DNA from 2 places in the Olleya sp. HaHaR_3_96 genome. Region 2 is predicted to be linked to the other one. Evidence: riboswitches for the same ligand, from Rfam matches in the RefSeq annotation. Region 2 holds a riboswitch; the other holds the start of a gene.
The links. Region 2 has a riboswitch for thiamine pyrophosphate ahead of H0I26_RS04710 (TonB-dependent receptor). Riboswitches for the same ligand answer to the same signal wherever they lie in the genome.
Positions count from the first base shown of each region.

Region 1: another riboswitch for thiamine pyrophosphate. It lies ahead of thiS (sulfur carrier protein ThiS); the one in region 2 lies ahead of H0I26_RS04710 (TonB-dependent receptor).

Region 1 covers NZ_CP058987.1:2,912,765-2,917,208, forward strand. The annotation lists gene H0I26_RS12760 (SH3 domain-containing protein) at 34-972, opposite strand; gene H0I26_RS12765 (hypothetical protein) at 1,152-1,715, opposite strand; TPP riboswitch at 1,890-1,984, shown strand; gene thiS (sulfur carrier protein ThiS) at 2,084-2,287, shown strand; gene thiC (phosphomethylpyrimidine synthase ThiC) at 2,332-4,191, shown strand; gene H0I26_RS12780 (thiamine phosphate synthase) at 4,351-4,444, shown strand, end outside.
Region 2 covers NZ_CP058987.1:1,106,505-1,110,948, reverse strand. The annotation lists gene H0I26_RS04715 (hypothetical protein) at 1-52, shown strand, start outside; gene H0I26_RS04710 (TonB-dependent receptor) at 105-2,291, opposite strand; TPP riboswitch at 2,396-2,486, opposite strand; gene arfB (alternative ribosome rescue aminoacyl-tRNA hydrolase ArfB) at 2,608-3,015, opposite strand; gene H0I26_RS04700 (DUF4301 family protein) at 3,017-4,444, opposite strand, start outside.

The sequences.
Region 1 (4,444 bases), 1.8 Mb from region 2:
TGAGCAGTGCTTTTTTATAAAATAGACTATTTGTTATTCTCTCACTATTTTTATGCGACTGCTATGTATCCATCCACTAGTACCATCCGCAAGACGGATTAAAGACCAATCACCATTATTACGTTGAATAATAAACTTCTCATCTTCAAACACTTTTTTCACTATGGCATAGTCTGTCCCTTTACCTTCTCTCATATTTGTATAACCATCAGGATCATTGATCATTCCATAGGCTTCACTATCGTCTACTACCAAAGATTTCTGAACAATATCAATAAAGTTTGATTGTTGAAACGCTGGATTATCCATAATTAATTTAAGCTTTTTATTTTTTTTAGAAGCATTATCTTCATTAAGTGCTCTATTATATAAAATGGCTAACTTAATATCTAAATCATCATATACAAAGTCATCACTTTTTTTAATCCAACCTTCATTCTTTTTCTCAAAACCGGTTACTTTCTCCCATTCGCCTTTACTTTGATCTAAGAGCACAACAATATCTCCTCTATCAAACTTATTACCAACAAATTCCATGACATCAGGTCTTTTATAAATTGCTAAAGGCTTTTTAAGCACCGCTAACTTACCGTTTTCGGCAAACAAATGTTCGTAAACCCAACCTTGAGCACCATCAGACAACTCTATTTTTAAATACTCTTTATTATCACTTCCTGTTTCTTTTTCTCCTAAAAACTTTACAGTTTCTCCAAAATAGATAGTTGCTAGATATTTAGCGCCTTTTCTTCCTGCAATATCTCTAAGACCTACTTTTGACCATAAACAGATTAATGCGTTATCATTCTCTGAAAAGTTAGAGGTTTTTACTTCTAAATCATCACTAGAGTCTGAATCACTACTAGTCTCTATGTTTTTATCAGATGTGTCTGAGGTAACGTTATCTTTACAGCCGACCATAACAGCTAATAATAACAGTATTAAGTAGTACTTTTTTAGTGGAATTTTGTTCATTTTACTTGGTTTAGTATTGATTTTTTAACTGGGATAAAAGTAATCCAAATGGAATACAATACGAGTAAAATCATTCGACTATTTTTTGTCTAATGGTTTTACTTGTTATAAATCTGCTTGAATTTGCTATCAGATTGAGAGTTTAATTTCAAAAAAAAGAATTGAGAATTCTCTTGCTTTTAGTTTTTAAGGTTAAAAATTAATTTATAATCACCTGAAGTATTTAGAGCTCTTTTTTCTGCACTATCTCTATTTAAATCAAAATATAAGATACAGGCCTCAAGGAAATTATTAAAAACACCTTCTTGATTTTTATCTCTACTGATAATATTAATGCTTTTATTTTCATTAAAATACATTTCTAAAATTCTAAATCTGTTATGAATTGTTTTATCATCATTACTTTTTATTATAATTTTAGTGATATCCTTTTTATTAAATTGATATAGCTTTTTTTTATGTCCTTGTATTGTAATCAATTCTCCTAAAGAAACATTTAACGTCTTAAAAAATAACGCATTAATTACAATAAACAATACCATCATTAAGGGTATTGCTATAATTACTAATATAAATAGTTGTGAAAATAAAGGTGTATTTGTCATGTCATCAGGTAAAAAGTAATTTGCTAATAATAAGCCTGGAACAACTATTATAGAAACTAATAGGACAGCAAAAATACTCCACATTCTATAATACTTTTCGACTAAAAAAGCTCTAAATTTAAATTGTTTTACTTTCATAAATTTATAAGATTATACAGTGCCCTTTGGCATATTTAGATTTTACAATTATAAACTTGGCATCATTAACTAATGTTGTTGTATTTAAAATACAATTTTAATAAAATAAATAATAGCATTCGACATTTTATAAAATACACCCTACATAATTCAATTAAATTAGTACATTTGTGTAGTAAACTTTAGGAGTAGCTATTAAATTAGTTTGAGAAAAATCCTTAGAACCTGATTTGGTTAATACCAACGGAGGGAAAAGTTATCAGTTTGTTGTATTCACAACACTGCTCCTTTTTTCCATTCTCGACACTTTTATCGTTTATAACATTACAAAAAAAGCATGATGCTTTTTTTTAAGTGATTTTAAACAAATGATAAACATAAAAGTAAATAATACCACACACCAATTTGCCAAAAATAGCTCTTTAGAAGGCGCACTTAATGTGCTTTCTATTCCGGTTAATGGCATTGCTGTGGCGATCAATCAGACTATTATCACCAAAAACGATTGGAATACTACAACGTTAATCGATGGTGATCACATCTTAATTATAACCGCTACTCAAGGGGGATAATCCTATCAACCTTCTTTATATAAAAGCCAATTCAACCAAAAGACATGAAAAATAAAGACACTGCACCAAAGCAAAACGGAATTACAAGACATCCGTTTCCTAATTCTACAAAAATTTATGTAGCCGGAAAAATTCATCCTCAGATCAAAGTTGCTATGCGAGAAATTGCATTAAGTGATACTACAGATTCGATGACAAAAAAGAAAACACCAAACGAACCAGTCACCGTATACGACACCTCTGGCCCTTATACAGATCCTAATAAAGAGATAAACGTACATGCAGGAATAGAAAGAATTCGTGAACAATGGATATTAGACCGAAATAATGTCGAACGGTTAGATCAATTTTCTTCAGACTATTGCAACATGCGTTTAAATGATAAAAGTTTAGATCACATGCGTTTTTCCTTATTAAAAAAGCCATTACGTGCTAAAAAAGGGGAAAACGTAACACAATTGCACTACGCTAAAAAAGGTATCATTACTCCAGAAATGGAATACATCGCTATTCGTGAAAATCAACGTATTGACGAAATGACCGAAATTAGAAAGCAACATAAAGGGGAGCATTTTGGAGCGTCTATTCCTGAAAAAATCACTGCCGAATTTGTACGTTCTGAGGTGGCCAGAGGACGTGCCGTAATTCCGTCTAACATTAATCACCCAGAAGCAGAACCTATGATTTTAGGCCGTAACTTCTTAGTTAAAATTAACGCTAATATTGGTAACTCTGCTGTAACTTCTTCCATAGAGGAAGAAGTAGAAAAAGCAGTATGGGCCTGTCGTTGGGGTGCTGATAATATCATGGATTTATCTACAGGAGAAAATATCCATGAAACGCGCGAGTGGATTGTACGTAACGCTCCAGTGCCAATTGGTACAGTGCCTATTTATCAAGCTTTAGAAAAAGTAAATGGTGTTGCCGAGGATTTAACATGGGAGATTTTCCGTGATACGTTAATCGAACAAGCAGAACAGGGTGTGGATTACTTTACCATTCATGCTGGTGTGTTGTTACGTTACATACCAATGACGGCAAAACGCGTTACAGGTATCGTTTCTAGAGGCGGATCTATCATGGCAAAATGGTGTTTAGCACACCATAAAGAAAGTTTTTTATACACCCATTTTGAAGACATTTGTGAGATCTTAAAACAATATGACGTTGCGTTTTCATTAGGTGATGGATTACGTCCAGGCTCTGTTGCAGATGCTAATGATGAGGCACAGTTTGCAGAACTAGAAACTCTTGGTGAGTTAACACAAATTGCAAGAAAACACGAAGTGCAATGCTTTATTGAAGGTCCTGGTCACGTGCCAATGCATATGATTAAAGAAAATATGGAGAAGCAAATAGATGTTTGTGACGAAGCTCCTTTTTACACGTTAGGACCTTTAACCACTGATATTGCACCAGGTTACGATCATATTACATCTGGTATTGGTGCGGCTATGATTGGTTGGTTTGGTTGCGCCATGTTGTGCTACGTTACTCCCAAAGAACACTTAGGTTTACCTAATAAAGAAGACGTTCGTGTAGGGGTTGTGACTTACAAATTGGCAGCGCATGCAGCGGATTTAGCAAAAGGTCATCCTGGTGCACAGCACAGAGATAATGCCTTAAGTATGGCGCGTTTTGAGTTCCGTTGGTACGACCAATTTAACTTAGGACTTGATCCAGAACGTGCGTTAGAATATCATGATGAAACCCTACCTGCCGATGGTGCAAAGGTGGCTCACTTCTGTTCGATGTGTGGACCAAAATTCTGTTCTATGAAGATTTCTCAGGAAGTTCGTGATTTTGCTGCCGAAAATGACATTGTGGATAACGAAGTTATCGCCAAAGGGTTTGAAGAAAAATCAAAAGAATTTAAAGAGAAAGGTTCAGAAGTCTATTTATAAACTCATTTGGAAGTTCCCACGCTTATAAAAAAAAGCGTGGGCGGGCTTTCCGTTGTATCTTTTGCGAAAAAAGCAAAAGGATGCCACTGCAATCCCTAACTCAAAAACAGAACAACCGTCAATACAAAGTAATCTGTACATTTTAAAACCCAAAACATTATGATAGTTCTTATTGCTCCAGAAAAAGATATTCCCAACGAAATTGAAATATTAAATCAATTATTTGAAGCGGGACTACTGTTCTTTCATTTTA
Region 2 (4,444 bases):
GCCTTACTTTGTGGAAGTTAATGGTCCCGTTATAAGAGTGTATAACAATTAAAAAAGCACCTCCAATATAGAGGTGCTTTTAACGGTTGATTAAAAATTAGTGATTAAAATTTTAAGGTAGCTCCTACTAAAAAGTTAGTGGTTGCTTGTGGGTAATACCCTGCACCCTCTATAGTTGTTGTTGCACTTGGATCAGACCAAGTATCGTCATAGGTGTAATAATATCCGTTAGACACATACTTCTCTCCAAATATGTTATTTACTAACCCTGATAACACAATCGATTTAAATATTTTATTCATCTTAATCTTATAAGAAATATTAAAATCATTTACAAAATAACTTTCTAATTTTGAAACATCCGAGTCCGTATTACCCATAAATTGCTCTCCCACATATTTACTTAAAAAAGATAGTTGTAAATTATCAATTGGTTTAAACACGATAGCATTTGACGCTACTACATCAGGAGAAAAAGAAATGTTTGTTTTCCCTAAATCTACAAGTCCACCATCTCTAGAAATTATAGTTTCTTCAGTTTTATTGGTACTAAAAGTTACATTTGGCTGTATCGAAAGTTGATTACTTAACTTTACTACAGCTTCTAACTCTACTCCTAAACGCGAGCTTTTACCTGAATTACTTCTAATAAATGTACCAACATCGTCAATCGCTCCTGTTAACACCAATTGCTCATTATAAAACATATAATACCCATTAATATTTAAAATTAAATTTTGATTTTTATACCTCCATCCTAATTCAAAATCATTTAATTGTTCTGGTTTTATATCTGGGTTACTTTCAAAATCACCTCTACTCGCTTCTCTGTTTGCTCTGGCATAAGAAAAGTAAAAATTATTTCTTGGATTTGCATTAAAAGAAATTCCTGCTTTTGGATTGAAAAAGCTGTATGTTTTGTCTATTTCAAAAACAACTAAATCAGAACTCATACCACTTGTATCATAATACACACTTCTAAATTGTAAATCTGCAAACAAACTTAACTTATCATTTAACTGATAGGTTGCTTTTGTAAAAGCACTAAAATCATATTTATCACCATCGCTATCGTAATAATGTGCTCTGATTTCGGAATTACTAGCATATTGCGACCAGATAACTTCTCCAAAATGATCACCATGATAAGAACTATAAAACAAACCAGTACTTAAATTTAGTTTTTCATTTTGATAAGTAACATTAGCATTTAATACGTAAAAATCGTTATCCAACCAACGTCTACGAATAACATCTGTCTTATTTATTGTTTCTCCTCCAATAGTAAGCTCTTCAAAACCGTAGGTAGAGAAATCTTCATTATCCTTATATTGTTCAAAATAACCAGACCCTTTTGTATAATTCAAGCCTAAGTTTGTAGACCAGTTATTATTAATCCTTTCATTCCAATGCAATTGATAATGGTCCTGCTTATAATCATCAACCTCATTATCATAATATTGTGTATTCCCGTTTTGATCTTCATATTCTCCAGAAGGGTTAAAAGTTCTATCTTCTTTAAGTTGCGTACTATCAATACCATTCCAAGCTTGATATGTCACTTCTTTTCCACCAAAAGTAACCGCTTTTATTTGCGTATTATCATCAATATAAACACCTTGAAGAAAATAAGATTTTAAATCTGAAATCGCTCTGTCTATATAACCATCAGAGTTAATTTGAGATAATCTACCCGAAATCTCTATATGATCATTCAATAAACCTGTGCTATATTTTACGGTATGCTTTCGGGTATTATAACTTCCAAAACTGTTAGATACCTCACCACTAGCCTCTTTTGTAACTGCATCTGTTAATACGTTTATACTTGCACCAAAAGCACCGGAACCATTAGTTGATGTACCAACACCCCGTTGTAGCTGTAAACTTTCTACAGACGATGTAAAATCCCCTAAGTTCACCCAAAAAGTACCTAAGCTTTCAGAATCGTTATATGGAATCCCGTTTATAGTAATGTTAGTTGATTGTGAACTTATTCCACGCACACGAATACCTGTATACCCAACCCCTGCTCCCGCATCACTTGTTGTTACCACCGATGGTAGGAAGTTTAATAATATCGGAATATCTTGACCCAAATTACGCGCCTCTAAATCAGCCTTGGACACGTTAGAATGTGTAATTGGCGCTTGGTCTTTTACACGAATAGATTGGATAAGCACCTCGTCAAGTGTTGTGATTTTTGTCGAATCCACTTCAACATTGTTTTGCTGTGCATTAGCACAAACAGATAACACTAGAAGTGTTAGAAAAGGAAATAAATTTTTCACTACGATTACATGTTAATCGAATAAAAAGAGGTGATTATTCTTTACTATTAAAATTGAATACTTTTCATACTACACCAAGATAATCTTAGCATACTACAATAACACAAAAGTGTGTCTAAAATTCCTAAACAGCATTACCTGTTCTAGGTTCAATGGGTATGATCTCAGCCGATATAGGCACCCCTTTTTTGAGAACGTTACAAAGGTAGATTAGAATTATTGATTTATGAAATATCAATTACATTTTTTTTAATCTACCAGAAATAGGATGTAATATAAATCTGTAAATCCAAGATTAACCTTGCAAAATCATGCGTTAATCAAGATTAGGTTTTCTCCTATTTATTTTCCGATCTGCGTTAATTTTTTTGTTTTTTAGACGCTTTCTGATGACTGCCCTTGGAATTTTGGTTGGTTTACGCTTCGCCTGAACCTTCAAAGCACCCTCTAAAATTGAAAACGCTCGTTTTATAACGATACTTTTATTTTTTAATTGGCTTCGACTTTCTCCACATTGTAATATTAAAACGGAAGCTTTAGTTAACCTATTTACCAATTTTACTTGAATTAGTCCTTTTTGATCTTCGCTTAATACTAAAGACTCCAAAATATCAAAACTAAGCTCTACTTTAGTCGCTACTTTATTTACATGTTGCCCTCCGCTACCAGAGCTTCTAATACCTTTTAATTTAAATTCCTTTTCTAAAGCAAACTTGTTTAGCATTTTACGACACTTGATGCGTTGGTTTTAATAAGTCATTAACCGTCTTAACAGGGTTAAAAGTCACTAATGGCACTTCGACAAAAATAGTATTCCAATTAGACATACTTCCATTCCAAAGCCCTGGTAATTCTAAAGCTTTAATTAATTTACTCCCCTTAGTTTTAGTGGTAATAAATGCTGTCTGCGGATCTACAAACTTCTGTAAATCATAAACCTCTCCTTTATAATTTTTTATACTACAGACTAAATCCACGGGATTAAAATGTGTTGCTTGCTTAAGAATATTTTTTTGATTTTTTGATTTTTTATTAATTTGTGCTGACTCCACAATTTGAAGAGACAAGTTTGCCCCTTCGTCTTTAACCCAAAAAGGTCCTCCTCCTGGTTCTCCTTCATTTTTAACCATCCCACAAATACGAATTGGCCTATCTAACTTATTTTTTAAATACTCAATTTGATATTGTTTTGAATATTTTTCAAACTCAGGAGAGATAACAACATTCATTTTGGTGATTAAAAACTCGGCTATTTCCAAAATATCTTTATCAGACACTTCGCTTTTATCTAATATTTTCGCAAACTCAAATGCTTTTTCTTTTATGTCAATTAATAAACCTGCAAGCATTTTTTTAGATTTAGCAACTTCTGTTTCATATTCATACACAACAACATTATCAATATTTTTAATAAAGATTAAGTCTGCATTAAACTCGTTTAAATTTTCAAGTAGCGCACCGTGCCCTGAAGGTCTAAAGTACAACTGATTATTATCTTCTCGTACAATTTCATTTTTTATCGTAACAGCAATAGTATCTGTTGCTTCTTTTTGATAAGAAAATGAAATATCAAATGCTGTATTAGTTTTTTGCTCCACAATTTGTTGAATTCTTTCAAACTCTTCTTTAAACTTATCGTTATGTTTCTCAGATATCGTAAAGTGAAGTGATGCTTTACCTTTGACAGACGCGTACAATGCGGCTTCAAACAAATGCTCTTCAAAAGCACTCGCTAAGTGATTTTTATACTTATGAAATGGCAACAATCCTTTAGGAAAATCACTGAAATATAATTGCTCCTCCTCCAAAACTGCTTTAATAAAAGCAAACAGTTTCTGATCGTTACTAGATTTTTTATCAATTTTACTATTCTCTTCTAAATATTGGATGACAAGTTTATAAAATGGCAACTTCTCTAATCCAATAAAGAATAAGGATAATTCAGACGCTTTATTTTTATTGATGTATGCATTTATACTTTCTTTTTTAGGCTTATAAGCCTTCAAAAAATCAAATAAAAACTTAAACATTCTAGTTGCTGCACCAGAAGCCGGCACAAACTTAACAATCTTTAATTGTTCTTTTTTGGAATCATAATTACTGATTAACTCAGAAGCTTTTTCATAAGAAAATTGAAAAATCCCGTCATCAAT